DNA from 2 places in the Cytobacillus sp. FSL R5-0377 genome. Region 1 is predicted to be linked to the other one. Evidence: riboswitches for the same ligand, from Rfam matches in the RefSeq annotation. Region 1 holds a riboswitch; the other holds the start of a gene.
The links. Region 1 has a riboswitch for lysine ahead of NSQ49_RS16000 (Na+/H+ antiporter NhaC family protein). Riboswitches for the same ligand answer to the same signal wherever they lie in the genome.

Region 1 (7,850 bases):
GCCGCTTCAATTTTGCGAACCAAATGGTCCGCTGGGACAAGTTCATCTAATGCAATCATTTCGATTTGATCCCGTTGAATTGGATTATGTTTAGAAAGCATCTTAATCACCTCAAGTATCGTATTACTTCTATTTTAAAACAAAAAACATACTAAGATTAGTAGTGCTGACCAAGGCATTGGTTGGCACTACTATTTTTTTATATAGTAGAAGTGAAGAATAGGTCGTTGCAGTCTTAGGATCTTAGAATCCGTACAAAAAACTGACCTTCTTCACTTACCTTATTCGAATCAGGTTTAAGTATGTTGGATCCTTGAGATCGTGTATAAGAAATGGGAGTCGATAAGAGTAAGTGAGGGAACTTCAAAACTTTTTTGGGGGAAATAACGTGAAACATGTCATCGCATTTGATGTAAGTATGGGAAAAAGCTACATGGTAATTTACAACACACTAAAAAAGTGTATTTATGAAGGAGAAATCAAGCATTCACGGCCTGAATTTGAAAACTTAAAGAAGAGGATCGACAGATTAACAGAAGGTTATGGTGAACAGCCACATATTGTATTTGAATCAACTGGGGTCTATTCCAGGCAATTGGAGCGGTTTATGAATGTAAATGGTTTTTCCTATTGTTCCTTGAATCCCCTGGAAGCTAAGCTCCAGTGCGACTCCTTGAGGATCCACAAAACGGATAAGAGTGATGCCCACCAACTTGCCCTTACCCACTTTTCAACGCAAAGGACTAATCGAAATGGCACAGAAGATCTTTTTCTCCAATTGAAGTCGCTATCCCGATTTTACAGTGAACTTGATGACGAGTTATCCGTAACACGCAACCGCATGCATAAAGTTATTCAGCTAACCTTTCCGGAACTGGAAAAAATCTTTACAACCAAATCAGAGCTATTCCTCAATATTGTTCAATTGTACCCACATCCAGACTTGGTGCTCCAACATTCAAAAACGGTTATAAAGAACAAAATCCGGACAAACACTGATAAGAATATTTCTACCGCAAGGGCTGAAAAAAAAGCTACTCAATTGCTTGAAGCAGCGCATTTATCATTTCCTGCCGTTTCGTCAACCGATGTCCTGTGTAGCCAGCTGATATCTTACGCTAGGCGTTACCAGGAACTCCTATCCATGAAAGAAAGGTGTATCGAGGACATGGCGCAACTAGCAGAAAGCCGGGCTGAATACCATATTCTCCTCAGTTTCCCGGGGATTGGCTCAAACACTGCAGTACGTCTAATGGCAGAAATAGGGGATATTAGACGTTTTGAAAACAATAAGCAGCTAAACGCATACGCTGGTATTGATATTCGCCGTTACCAATCAGGTAAGACCTTTTACAAGGACAAGATTAATAAACGTGGCAATAAGCATTTACGTAAGCTCCTTTTTATCATTATCCAGAACATGATTAAACTACGCCGTTTCAGTCAAAACCATATTGTTGATTATTACGATAAATTAAAAACGCAACCCTATAACAAGTGCCATAAGGTTGCATCCATTGCCTGTGTGAATAAGCTTTTGAAGATTATCTTCCACCTTATTACACACAATATGAACTATGACTTCCGGTTAGCCACCCAATCATAGTTTAGTACATAATACCACAAAGGCAGGTCTAGTTAAAAAACGCGAAATCACTAGGCCTATTAGGTATACCTATAAATCTGGCCCCTCTTCAAACACAACGTTGAAGGGGATTCATTTATACAGAAAATAAATTAACGGTTTAAAGGTGCTTGACTAATCGTAAGAAAGACTGCAGACAAGCTCAATTTTCATTGAGTTTGTCGACAGTCTGAGGGTTCCCTCTGAGGGAACCCTTTTTCTTTTCGATGAACAGCACCAAAAAAGGCCTCTCTCAAAGAGAAAGTCTTTTTCAATAATTTTTAACTTGCCTTGCTTTCCTGCCAGGATTCTTTCTTTCCGCGGCCAAAGAAGGCAAATGCCGCTACAAGAACAGCTACTGCAAGTAATGCGATTACAGTGCTGCTGGTGAAACCTATGATTAAATAGCCAGCTGCAGCAATCCCCGCAGAAATCAAGGCATATGGCAGCTGAGTCATCACATGGTCTATATGGTTACAGCCAGCCCCTGTTGAAGAAAGGATGGTTGTATCGGAAATCGGTGAACAATGGTCACCGAATACCGCTCCGGCAAGAACAGCTGACATAGCCGGCAGTAACAGAGTAATATCAGTTGCAGCGGCAATGTCTCCTGCAATTGGAAGCAGAATTCCAAATGATCCCCATGAAGTTCCAGTACTGAAAGCCATTATTCCTGCTATGGCAAAAAGTAGAAACGGAAGCCATGAAGTGCTCATATTTGTGCTTTCCACAATACCCGCCAAATATTTTCCAGTCTCCAAACGGCCAATTAAATCCACAATTGCCCAGGCAAACAGCAAGATATAAACAGCCGGAAGCATGGATTTAATCCCTTCCCATACCCCTTTGCCGAAGACATTTGCTTTAACGCCTTTCAAAACAAAGGCCTGACGGAAGAATAAACCTAACGAAACCACTAGGCCCACTAGGCCACCGAGGATTAAGGATTTAGAGACATCTGTATTTTCAAAAATTTGTAAAACGGTGGCATTTCCTTCAACCGCCTGTGAACCTGTCCAAAACATTGAACCCACTGTACCGATTACAAGAGCTATAATAGGCCATACAAGATCTCCGACAGATCCTTTAGAACTTGTAGGAAGATCATCCTTCAATTCACCAGGTGCCGGCTTCTCGGGATCCATTACAAGCCCCTCTTCAGCTGCCCGCTTCTCATGAACTTTCATTGGCCCGATCTCTATGCCCCATAACGCTACGATAAATACAATGGCCAGAGTTGACCAAACATAAAGGTTCATTGGAATCATTTGAATAAACGCAGAGAAAGCAGAATACTCAGTAACATTATGGGCCGCAAGAATGGTCCCAATCAATGCAATAATGTACGCACCCCAGCTTGATACCGGTGATACGACACAAACAGGTGCTGAAGTTGAATCAATAAGATACGCAAGCTTCGCACGGGATACACGCTGGCGATCTGTAATCGGACGTGAAATCTGGCCGACTGCCAAAGCGTTGAAATAATCGTCAATGAAAATAATAATACCTAAAACAGCTCCGACAATCTGTGCGCCTGCACGGGTCTTAACCCGCTTCATCGCCCATTCCCCAAAAGCGCGGCTTCCGCCTGAAATAGATATAAATGCAGTAATAACACCTAATACAAGCAAGAATAAAATAATATATACATTCCAGGTGTTCAGTTCTCCATCTGAAACAAATATTCCTTTTACAGCATCCCAAATAATGCTGTAAGTTTCTGTAATGCTGAATTCAGCCAGCAATAATGCAGCTGTTACGATCCCCACTCCCAATGACAGCAAGACGCGCCTGGTCAGGATAACCATAGCGATTGCAACCAAAGGCGGCAGCAGGGAGAAAATCGTGTTTGCCATTTCTTGTCCTCCTCTTGTTTTTTGGGATCACACCATTTAAGGCGTGTCCGTTTTCAATCAGGGGAACAACAAGGATGATGACAGAGTCAAAATAAAAAAGAGTAACGATAGAGAAAAATCTATCATTACTCTTTTGAAGTAATTAGTTTCTCCATCACGATCTGTAGCTCCCCATTATGAAGGCTTTGACAAAGTATATTCATACTTTCCCCTCATAATGACAGTGTTACTCCTATTCGAAGTAACCCCAGCAAGATTAGTTCTGACTCACTAATCATACTTCGGCAACATTCCCTTTCGGCTGCGGTCATTGTTGTCATCCTCACTCAGCGTACTCTTGAATACTGCACCTCTACCCCATCGGATATGATAAGGTTTTTATGAAATTATAGTAGAATTTTATCAAAATACTAAACTATTTGCAAGTATTATTGGCTTGCCGGTATTTCGATTGATGGCGAGGTTCCTCCTCCGCCATTGTAAAATTGCGGGACCTTTCCCGGGTAAATGCCATAAGCGGCCAGCACATCTTCCTGTACTGTAATAATTTTGGTGGCAAAAGGAATGATAATTTGGACCTGAACGTCCAGGCGGACCAGTACCTTCACTTCCACATTATTTATGCCGTGATCCTTTGTTTCAGTTATAAAATTGGAGGTAACAGAACCGACTGCATTAAACTTCACTGGAATACGGGGACCCAAGTTACCAAGGAGTGCATTATTGGTTGCCTGGCCAAGCGGAACATAATAGACAATTCCATTTGAGTGCTGCATTTGCTCCGTATTAATTTCTACGTCTGTAAAAGACTCCAATGCATCCAAATCGCCTTTTTCTGCTTTCTTAATATTATCCTGAACCAGTTCGGTTACTTCCGCTTTGACTCTGTTCAGCTTTTCCACGTTAATGCTGACAACACCGCTCTCGCTTGCCTCAAACATATCTTCCAAATCCATCACATTGGTAATTTTTTTGTTAATCGCATTGTTTATTACCAATGATGCGATTTTCCTTGTCTGTGAATCTGCATAGCTCATGAGTGTGGGCTTAAGCCCTTCATTAATAATCCAAAGGCCGGCAGCTGTTGAGATAACGAAGAATACAAAGGTCAAAAGAAATACATAGCGGAATGGAAGAGGACCTTTCCGGGGCAGCCGGCCGCGAAATTTTGCCAAAACAAATCCCCCCTTTACATGCTATATGTATGCTGTAAAGGAGGGAACTAGGCTCAAAAATCCAAAATAGTTTATCGCAGTCTAACGGGCAATAAGACCGCACTTCAAGAGTCAACGGAATCAAAGGAGGATAAGTGGGGTCAAACTGCCAGTAAAGGCCCGATTGGTTCAACTAACCATCAAGGGGATAAGCCATCCCCTGATTGAAGTTTCAATTTATTGTTGTACAAAAGTCGTATCACAGCCCGTAATAACGGAATTCAATTCAGCCCCTAGGTCTGCTTCATATGGCTCAACGTTTCTGCCCTTTTCTTCAAATATACGGATGACCGGCCTGTCGCTAAGTCCCGCATTCTGCCGGCAGACAACTCCTTTTCTTCCATCATTCAGCTCAACAGTAATACCAACCGGGTACACGGCTACCGCCTGACGGAAAACTTCAATGACTTTCTTATCAAACAGCTTGCCGGCCCCTGCATACAGGACTTCCAGGCCTTCATGCGGGAGCATAGCCTGCCTGTATATGCGGTTGGATGTAACTGCGTCAAACACATCGGCAATTGCAATAATCTTGCCGAAATCATGAATTTCGTTCCCCTGTAGTCCGCGAGGATAGCCTGACCCATTCAATCGTTCATGGTGCTGAAAGGCACAATGTGCAACAAGAAGAGGAATTGTCTCTACTTTTCTTAATATATTAAATCCCTCTTCGGGATGCTTCTTAATGGATTCAAATTCTTCAGATGTCAATTTACCAGGTTTCAAAAGGATATCTGCAGGCACCTTCATCTTTCCGACATCATGGAGGATTGCACCCAGCCCAAGGATTTCAAGTTCCTTCGGCAGGAGCTGCAGCTTCATCCCGATTGCGAGTGAGTAAAGAGTTACGTTCAGAGAATGTGTGAAAATATAGTGATCATATGAATAAACATCTGATAGGATCGTAAGCAGCTCTTTATTTCCCCTTATTTCACTGATTAGCTGGCGAATCAGCCCTGAGAGCCTATTTGAAGCATTCTCCACGACCAGAGTGCTAGAAAATTCTTTATTTGCTTCTACTTCCTTTAGAACCGTTTCTATGGTTTCGATAGCCTTTTTCCGCATTTTGGGATTCAGAGGGTTCTTATATTGGATATCCTCAGTGCGCTGATCTTTGATATACACATAGGCAATACCCACTTCCTGCAGTTTATTTATTAATTTATCAGCCAGCTCCACACCTTCATGCAAAAGGACCTGACCCTTGTCATTATATATAGCTTTGGCCAAAACACTGCCAGTCTCAATTGTATTGGTTGCTGCTAATCTCATATGTATCTCCCATATCCTTTTTTTGCTCTACTTTATATTTCGGGAATTATTTGGTTTTATTTACATTATACGACAAAATTCCTGCATTGGCGGAAGTTCTTCTCTAAAGAAGAGATTTTTTAGGGAATTCCGATTAATTTTGTTGTGTCATCCTTCAATCCGGGCTGTTTTTTTAATCCGTTATCTATTTCTGTGCGGAAAGCCTTTATTTATGTGCGGATAAATTTCTTTCTGTGCGGATAGCCGGCTTTTCTGTGCGGATAACTAATTTTATGTGCGGATAGGTTTTTCCAAAGATGATAATGTCCCTTAATAGCCTAAATTCCGCTTTCTGAGGCTTGGTGCCTGAGCTTCCTGGACGCCCTGCCCCTTCGGAAACTCAGCTGTCCCCGTTATTTGGGCAGGACACCAAATAACGCTCTCGCACCTTCCTCAGTAAACGATTCAACATGCAACATCACTTACGAAAACTCCATAAAAAAAGACAAGCCTCTTAAGGCATGCCTTTAAATCATTTTGAGAAGTGCTTCTTTTCCGATCGTTCCTTTAACAATGCCCAATTCCTCGGCCTCGTAAGTGACAGACTCAAGCGGGGCATTCAACAGCTGATCTATCGTTTTTACACCGACAGCCCTGCCGGCAATTACTTTTCGGTCCTTAAGCTTTTCGTTCAGCAAAGCTACATCCAGGGCTCCGCACATAATATACCCTTTATCATTCGTTACCACCAGCAGATTAGTCTTCGGCAGCTGCACCGAAACACTCAAAAAAGTGTGGCCACCTATTTCAATCGGCTTCAAATCAATCATACCTGCACCCACTCCTTTCCTTTTCCCTTACACAATATGTACGGACAAGGAAAAGGGTGAACGTGACAGGCACCTATACCAGTTTGCCGAAGTGGTATAGGTGCCTGTCACCCGGTTTTAAAATAAATCAAGTTGTCTGGGAGCTAGCTGCTGGTATTCGATATTCAGCATTTCGATCATTTGTTTAGCGTTGTCTGCCGCGTCACCGCCTGAGTTGTTGTTGAAGACGACGTATACATTTTTACATTTTTTCTTGAGCTTTTTTAGATGTTCTGCCCATTCTGCCAATTCTTCTTCGTTATAGCGGTAAAGATAGCGGACCTCACGCCAGTTGTCCCCATTCTTTTTCTGCCAGCCGTGAAAATTGCGTCCGTGGAAACGAACGAGCACTTTGTCAGTATTGGTTGTTTCCAGAACTGTTGGAACTGAACCTTCACCGGCTTGCGGCTCGTCACAGATGCTGTGAATCCATTCTTCCTCTTTCATAAAGCTTAGCGTGCTTTCCCTAAACTCCGGCCGAAACCATGATTGATGCCTGAACTCCAGGGCACAGGGGATCTCCCCCATCTGTTCCTTGCACCAGCGAAGATAATCAACATTGGCTTTTTTACAGTCAAACCATGGCGGAAATTGAAACAGCACCATTGCCAGTTTGCCGGACTCAATATAAGGCTCCAATGAATCCTTAAACGCCTCAAACATTTCTTCTTTGCTTTCAAAAGGGATCTCTCCTCTTTGATGGCCCGTCATACCCTGATAGGCTTTTACAATGAATTGAAAACCATCTGGGGTGTCATTAACCCATTTGGCGGAGTTGCGTTTTGGCTGCACGGCATAAAAAGCAGAGTCCACCTCTACTGTCGGGAAGTGGCCGGCGTACTCCTTTAATTTATCTCTTGGCGAAATGGCGCCTGTATAAAGGCTATCATGATCGCCCCAGCCTGTTACGCCTATGATAATCATTGAAATACCTCCGTTTGGCTAAGTATTGTCACGATAAACTGAGAACTAATTTTTATATCTCCACTTTAGCAATTTATCCAAAAATAATATACTTCCTGTTACCTATTTA
Region 2 (7,850 bases), 330 kb from region 1:
GCTTTCAATGATGCGGAGCCGGGCAAATGCCCAATTCCCTTTTTATCCGATCAAGTCTAATAATCTCTCAAGTCAATTAAATAAATGCTGTCAAAGCACGTACACCAACAATAGATAGTGCAATGAAAATTCCGATTGTTACGTAAGTGGAAATAACTTGTGAACGAGGAGATACTGTAATTCCCCAGCTGACAAAGAATGACCAAAGCCCATTAGCAAAGTGGAAAATTGCAGAAATAACTCCAATAATATAGAACCAGAACATAAATGGATTAGACAGGATATTCTCCATCATCTGAAAGTTAACTTCTGCTCCAAAGGCAGCCTGCACACGTGTTTCCCAAACATGCCATGCAACAAATACCAGCGTAATGACACCTGAAACACGCTGAAGCATAAACATCCAGTTGCGGAAATATCCATATCTGCTTGTGTTGTTTTTCGCAGTAAAAGCAATATAAAGGCCATAGATTGCGTGGAACAGCAGTGGTAAATAGATTACAAACGTTTCAAGGAAAATTCTAAATGGAAGACTTTCCATAAAATGCGCCGCATTATTAAAAGATTCCTCTCCCCCTGTTGCAAAATGGTTCACTACAAGGTGCTGCATCAAAAACAATCCAACCGGTATTACTCCAAGTAATGAATGCAATCTGCGATTAAAAAACTCACGATTACCTGCCATAAACTTTCCCCCCCTGATTTTAAAAAAACGATGCTGAGCCCCCGCTCAGGACATCATCTCGAAAATGTTATTCATTTTCTTACAATTATGTGACATGTCCATTTTACTCCCAAGATAATAGAGCGTCAAGAAAACGGATACATAAAATGTTCCATATTAATAAAATTTTTAAAAAATAGAAGCAGCTGAAAAACATATAAATCTCTGAGGTTCTATATGACCTAAATGCTGCTCTCCAGTATACTGAAATAGTAATTATTTCTATGCAAATCGTTCTATTTTTTCCCGAATTGATATTAACTCCCCATGCATATTGTATATAATAGAAACATAGAAAGAGGGGAGACTATTGAGCGAATTAGCATCTGCGAAATCCACTAATGAAGATCCTATACAGTCAGTACCGGCATTTGGCTATGAACTAATCCGGGAAGTGCTTTTGCATGACCTTTTAGGAAATGAAGCACCGGAAATTTTATATTGGGCCGGCAAAAGGCTTGCACGCATGTATCCTCTGGAAACAGCTGAACAGATTGCCGAGTTTTTTATAAATGCCGGCTGGGGCAGCCTTTTAATCGCAAACGAAACTAAACATGAACTTGAAATGATATTATCAAGCCCGCTGATTGCTGACCGCCTGCAAAAAAACAATAACAGCACATTTCAGCTTGAGGCTGGTTTTATTGCCCAGCAGATTGAATTTCAAAAAGAAGTTGTTTGTGAGGCATTCGAACATCCCCGCAAGAAAACCGGCAAAATTCTTATTACGGTGAAATGGGATAAAAAGGACCCTGCTGATTAACACCTCATATGTACAAACAATAAGCTATCAAGTTATGATAGCTTATTGCAGCTTGTAGACAAAGTCTGCTTTGCAGACCACGTCTACAAGCTTTTTTTGTATAATTAGATTGAAAAGATTTTTTGTGGGGGATTCAAATGTTATCAAAACACGTAGAAGATGGAAGAAATCAAATAGAAATGGTCGCTCTTGACCAATTAGTGCCTGAAGATCACCTGGTTAGAAAGATCGAACAAGCTATTAATTTTGAATTCATTTATGACCTAGTAAAAGATAAGTATAGCTTAGACAATGGGAGACCTAGTATTGACCCTGTTGTCCTTGTTAAAATGGTGTTCATTCAATATCTATTTGGCATACGCTCGATGCGTCAAACAATTAAAGAGATTGAGACCAACGTAGCCTATCGTTGGTTTATTGGGTATGGGTTCACAGAGAAAGTTCCTCATTTTTCAACCTTCGGTAAAAACTACGCACGACGCTTTCACAATACGGACCTTTTTGAACAAATCTTCTATCGTATCTTAAAAGAAGCCATGACAAAGGGATTGGTCGACCCATCAGTTGCTTTTATTGATTCTACCCATGTAAAAGCGAATGCGAATAAAAAGAAGTTTGAGAAGAAAATAGCTCGTGTTGAAACAAGAAGTTACCAAGCTCAGCTAGATGAAGAAATTAATATCGACCGTGAGGAACACGGAAAAAAGCCCTTCCCCCCACAGAATAAAGAAGAGTCAAAAGAAATAAAGGTCAGTACAACAGATCCTGAAAGTGGCTATTATGTAAAAGATGAACGGGAGAAATTATTTGCTTATTCATTTCATACAGCATGTGATTCTCGTGGGTTTATCTTAGGTTCTCTTGTCACTGGTGGAAATGTTCATGATAGTCGCATGTTAGACCAACTCGTCACTCAAGTCAGGGATAAAGTTGGAAAGCCTGAATCTATCGCAGTTGATGCTGGATATAAGACACCCCACATAGCAAAATTCCTTATGGATCAAGAGATTAGACCCGTTATGCCCTACACTCGTCCGAGAACAAAAGACGGATATCTTAAAAAGTACGACTACGTATATGATGAACATTTTGATTGCTATATTTGTCCTGAAGGACAAATCCTTCCTTACCGCACAACGACTAGAGATGGCTACAAACAGTACACTTCAAATCCACAAAAGTGTAAAGAATGCCCTCTTTTAGAACGTTGTACTCAAAGCCAAAATCACACTAAAATGATTCATCGGCATTTATGGCAGGGTTACATAGATGAAGTGGAACATCTGAGACATACCGAACTGAATAAAACGTTATATGCAAAGCGCAAAGAAACGATCGAACGTGTCTTTGCGGATGCAAAAGAAAAGCATGGCATGCGTTGGACGACCCTAAGAGGGCTTAAAAAAGTTTCAATGCAGGCGATGCTTACTTTCGCTGCTATGAACCTTAAGAAACTGGCAAATTGGACATGGCGAGGACCATGTCCAGCTTAATTATTGAGGTATGCCAACTGAAAAATATGATAAAACCCCAGTTTCACAAAATGAAACTGGGGTTTGTCTACGGTCTGACAATAAGCTATCAAGTTATGATAGCTTATTGTTCATATCTTCTGAATTACGCCTTAACTGCAGAAACAGTCAGGTTGAATGCTTCATGTAAAGCATCAACCGCATCAATCATTCTGCCGTTCTCCACAACCGCCGACACTTTAATTTCTGACGTGCTTACCATTTTCACCTGAATTTCGTTCGCTGAAAGCACTTCGAACATTTCTGCAGCCACACCCGGGTTGGAAATCATGCCTGAGCCGACAATCGAGACTTTGGCAAGTCCGGATTCCCACTCAATGCGTTCATAATTTAATTGTTCTCTGTGCTTTTCCATAACTTTCACTGTATCTGTCAAATCTTCATTCTTAATTGAGAATGATAGGTTAGTTGTCTGGGCTTCTGTCATGCTCTGGATAATGATATCAACATTAATGTGATTTTTGGCAAGCGCCGAGAAAATAGTAGACAGCCCAGTCAGTGAGTTCGGAAGACCGATAATCGTTACCCTTGTTATGTCATCTTCAAAAGCTACACCGCGCACGACTAAATTTTGTTCCATTTTTACTTCCTCCTCAATGATTGTTCCTGCTTCCTTCTCAAGGCTTGAACGCACTTCAAGCGGAAGGCCATAGTTTTTAGCAAATTCAACTGCTCTTGGATGAAGTACACCAGCACCCAAATTAGCCAGCTCAAGCATTTCATCATAGGAAACAGAATGCAGCTTTCGGGCATTCTTTATAAAGCGGGGGTCGGTTGTAAACACGCCGGTAACATCTGTATAAATATCACATTTATCAGCTTTAAGTGCTGCCGCCAGTGCAACAGCTGTTGTATCAGACCCGCCGCGGCCAAGTGTTGTGATGGAACCATTTTCAGTCATCCCCTGGAAGCCTGCTACAATTACAATTTTCCCCTGGTTTAATTCCCCCTGAATGATCTCTGGTTCAATATTCACTATTCTCGCATTGCCATGAACGGCTTCTGTCTTAATACCTGCCTGCCATCCTGTAAAAGAAACGGCTGGATGTCCTTTTGCATTTAATGCCATCGCTAATAAAGAGATGGTTACCTGTTCACCCGTTGTAAGCAGCATGTCCATTTCCCGTTTATCTGGTGAGGGAGAGATCTCCCTTGCCATGCCAACGAGCTGATCAGTTGTTTTGCCCATTGCTGAAACAACCACAACCACATCGTTTCCCCGTTTTTTTTCTTCAATTACCCGATTGGCGACATTTTGAATTCTGTCTACAGTCCCTACGGACGTGCCTCCAAATTTCTGCACAATGATACCCACAGCTTTCCCTTCTTTCTGAAGAACTCGTAATTTGTTGATTTGCCGTCCTATGTAAGTGAAGCATGACAATTGACTCTGCTGTATTTGACAATGGCCTAAAATGTAACCTGCCCTTTTTGGCAATAAAAAAAGCAATGGAATAGATAAACTATCCCATTGCTGTGCAGCCAAAATGTATAAGTGAGCAAACACAGTGAGATAGCTCTCCAGGACGGCAATGTCCTGACAATCCTGCATTTATTCAATGCAGAACCAGCAGAAAAAATGATGAGATTTTCCCCACTTCGGCAAACATACCCTTTCAAAGCTTTTCATGGAAGCTCATTCTTCTCCAAGCTTTTACTGATGAAGTTCGCACCTCTACCTTCACTTAACGATTAAGTCCAATAGTTTTGATTTTATTATTCAAACTAAAAGGACATGTGCTTTATCGCTATAAAGTGATATTGATATAAAGTTTCAATTAGTATAACATGTCTGAATTTTTCTGTCTATATCCATTTAAGACTTAGTATTTCCATTTTGTTCCTCAAGCCTCTGCTTTAACTCTTCAGCTACATTCGCGGGTATACCTATTTTTCTAAACTCCTCAATTGACGCCTCTTTCATTTTCTTTACAGATCCAAAGGCCTTCAGCAGCTGTTTTTTTCGCTTTTCGCCTATGCCTGGAATTTCATCCAAAATAGACTGAAAGGCGCTTTTTCCGCGAAGCTGGCGATGAAAAGTAATCGCAAAGCGATGCACTTCATCCTGAATTCTCTGCAGCAGGTAAAATTCCTGGCTGTTCCTTGCGAGCGGAATAATTTGTAAAGGGTTACCATATAAAAGCTGTGAAGTTCGGTGCTTCTCATCCTTCACCAGGCCTGAAATCGGAATATCCAGACCAAGCTCATTTTCTAGAACATCCCGTACGGCTTCAACATGCCCCTTTCCTCCATCAATTAAGATTAAGTCCGGAAGCGGCAGTTCTTCTTTCAGCACCCGTGTATATCTGCGCCGGACTACTTCTCTCATGGATTCATAATCATCAGGACCTTTGACGGACTTTATTTTATATTTACGGTACTCTCTTTTCTCCGGTTTCCCATCAATAAAGACAATCATGGCTGAAACAGGGTCTGTTCCCTGTATATTTGAATTATCAAATGCTTCAATCCGGTGAGGAGTATAAATTCCAAGCTGTTCCCCCAGATTTTCCACAGCTTTAATAGTCCGTTCTTCATCACGCTCTATTAATGAGAACTTCTCCTGAAGAGCAATTTTTGCATTCTTATATGCAAGCTTCACCAGGTCTTTTTTTTGCCCGCGCTGGGGCTTTAGTACTTTTACGTCTAGAAGCTGCTCTGCCATGACTGAATCAACAGAATCGGGTGCCAATATTTCACGTGGTTTAAAGTGATTCGCTTTAGTATAAAACTGGCCGAGGAACGTTAAAATTTCTTCTTCCGGCTCATTATAAATCGGGAACATAGATACATCCCGTTCGATGAGCTTGCCCTGTCTGATGAAGAAGACCTGTACACACATCCACCCTTTATCAACCGCATATCCAAATACATCCCGGTCGGTAAAATCCGTCATTGTCATTTTTTGCTTTTCCATCGTTGCATCTATATGGGCAATTTTATCCCTGAGTTCAGTTGCTCTTTCAAAGTCAAGTTCTTCAGCCGCAGCTGTCATTTTTGCAGTAAGGTCTTTTTTAATCTCTTTGTATCCGCCATTTAAAAATTTCGCAATTTCATCTGTCATTAGCTTGTATTGATCCTCACTTACTTCCTTTATACACGGTGCAAGACATTGGCCTAAGTGATAATAAAGGCAAACTCTGTCCGGAAGAGTTGAACATTTGCGGAGGGGATAAATACGGTCAAGCAGCTTTTTTGTTTCATTGGCAGCCTGCACATTGGGATAAGGGCCGAAATACTTTCCCCTGTCCTTTTTTACTTTTCTGGTTGTAATCAGACGGGGATGGCGCTCTGCCGTCAATTTAATAAAAGGGTAGCTTTTATCGTCCTTCAGCATTACATTATATTTGGGATCATATTTCTTAATCAGATTCATCTCAAGTATTAGTGCTTCCATGTCTGAAGAAGTGACAATGTACTCAAAGTCTACAATCTCATTAACAAGTCTCAGTGTTTTACCGTCATGTGAGCCTGTAAAATAGGATCTGACCCGGTTTTTGAGGATTTTAGCTTTCCCCACATAGATAATGGTTCCCTGCCTGTCCTTCATTAAATAGCAGCCTGGCTGAGCAGGAAGCAGCATCAGCTTATTTTTTATCGTTTCATTCATGGCTCTCCACCTCCCCGGATTAAAATTTCTATTACAAGCCTTTTAGCAAGGTTTTTTTATATAATTTGTGGTTTTCCAATTATCAATGTTGTCTGTTGCAAAAACAGCCTTGGGCAAAGATTAAATTTACCTTATTAAAAAACTTCGTCACAACTTGATTTACAAGCTGGCCATGAAGATTAGTTTGCATAGAAAGGCTGCATACTTATTATATCAGCTCGGGGACCTGCAGCATAACAGCTAAGCACACATGATAAAAAAATCCCGATGTCCGCATGGGACACCGGGATTTTCTTTATAGATTAAGCATGCTTTGAAAGTAATTCAGCAAGAGCTTCTTTGGGCTGGAATCCAACAGCTTTATCAACCACTTCACCGTCTTTAAAAACGATTAGAGTTGGGATGCTCATTACGCCAAACTTGCCGGCTGTTTCCTGATTTTCGTCGACATCGAGTTTTACAATTTTCACTTTATCGCCCATTTCAGAATCAAGTTCTTCTAATACAGGAGCGATCATTTTACAAGGGCCGCACCAAGGAGCCCAGAAATCTGCCAATACTAATCCCGAACCAGTTTCGGCAGTGAAGTTTTGGTCAGTTGCGTGTGTAATAGCCATTTGATATGCCTCCTAAAATTTAACTCAAATACTAACGACAGTATATCATCGTTTATACTATGTTGCGAATAATCTGCTCGATCGTAATTTACCCTGTTTAATGGAGATTATTCTCTTTCTTTCAGCATGACATTATGTATAATGGGCGGCCAATTGCCGCCCATTGGTTCAACTATCTTATGCGTTTACTTTTAGCTTTTTGAACTCTTCTGTCAGCATCGGAACAACCTCGAACAGGTCTCCGACAATACCGTAATCAGCTACTTTAAAAATATTGGCTTCCGGATCCTTGTTAATGGCTACGATTACTTTGGAATTGGACATCCCTGCTAAATGCTGAATAGCTCCTGAGATACCGCATGCAATATACAGATCTGGTGTTACCACCTTACCTGTCTGTCCAATTTGCAATGAATAGTCGCAATAATCTGCATCGCAGGCACCGCGTGAAGCCCCTACAGCTCCGTTTAAAACAGCAGCAAGCTCTTTTAATGGCTCAAAACCTTCCTCACTCTTAACACCGCGGCCGCCAGCAATAATAACCTTAGCTTCAGATAAATCAACACCTTCACTCGCTTTGCGGACAACTTCCTTAATGATTGTG

Region 2: another riboswitch for lysine. It lies ahead of NSQ49_RS17655 (aspartate kinase); the one in region 1 lies ahead of NSQ49_RS16000 (Na+/H+ antiporter NhaC family protein).

What each region holds. Positions count from the first base shown of each region.
Region 1 is NZ_JBBORA010000001.1:3,142,210-3,150,059, reverse strand. It holds gene NSQ49_RS16010 (IS1182 family transposase) at 1-101, opposite strand, end outside; gene NSQ49_RS16005 (IS110 family transposase) at 389-1,606, shown strand; gene NSQ49_RS16000 (Na+/H+ antiporter NhaC family protein) at 1,906-3,483, opposite strand; lysine riboswitch at 3,640-3,846, opposite strand; gene yunB (sporulation protein YunB) at 3,912-4,658, opposite strand; gene NSQ49_RS15990 (HD-GYP domain-containing protein) at 4,875-5,969, opposite strand; gene NSQ49_RS15985 (YunC family protein) at 6,476-6,778, opposite strand; gene NSQ49_RS15980 (DUF72 domain-containing protein) at 6,896-7,741, opposite strand.
Region 2 is NZ_JBBORA010000001.1:3,468,990-3,476,839, reverse strand. It holds gene NSQ49_RS17670 (succinate dehydrogenase cytochrome b558 subunit) at 77-685, opposite strand; gene NSQ49_RS17665 (YslB family protein) at 1,035-1,487, shown strand; gene NSQ49_RS17660 (IS1182 family transposase) at 1,625-2,980, shown strand; gene NSQ49_RS17655 (aspartate kinase) at 3,105-4,334, opposite strand; lysine riboswitch at 4,526-4,705, opposite strand; gene uvrC (excinuclease ABC subunit UvrC) at 4,836-6,629, opposite strand; gene trxA (thioredoxin) at 6,932-7,246, opposite strand; gene NSQ49_RS17640 (electron transfer flavoprotein subunit alpha/FixB family protein) at 7,424-7,850, opposite strand, start outside.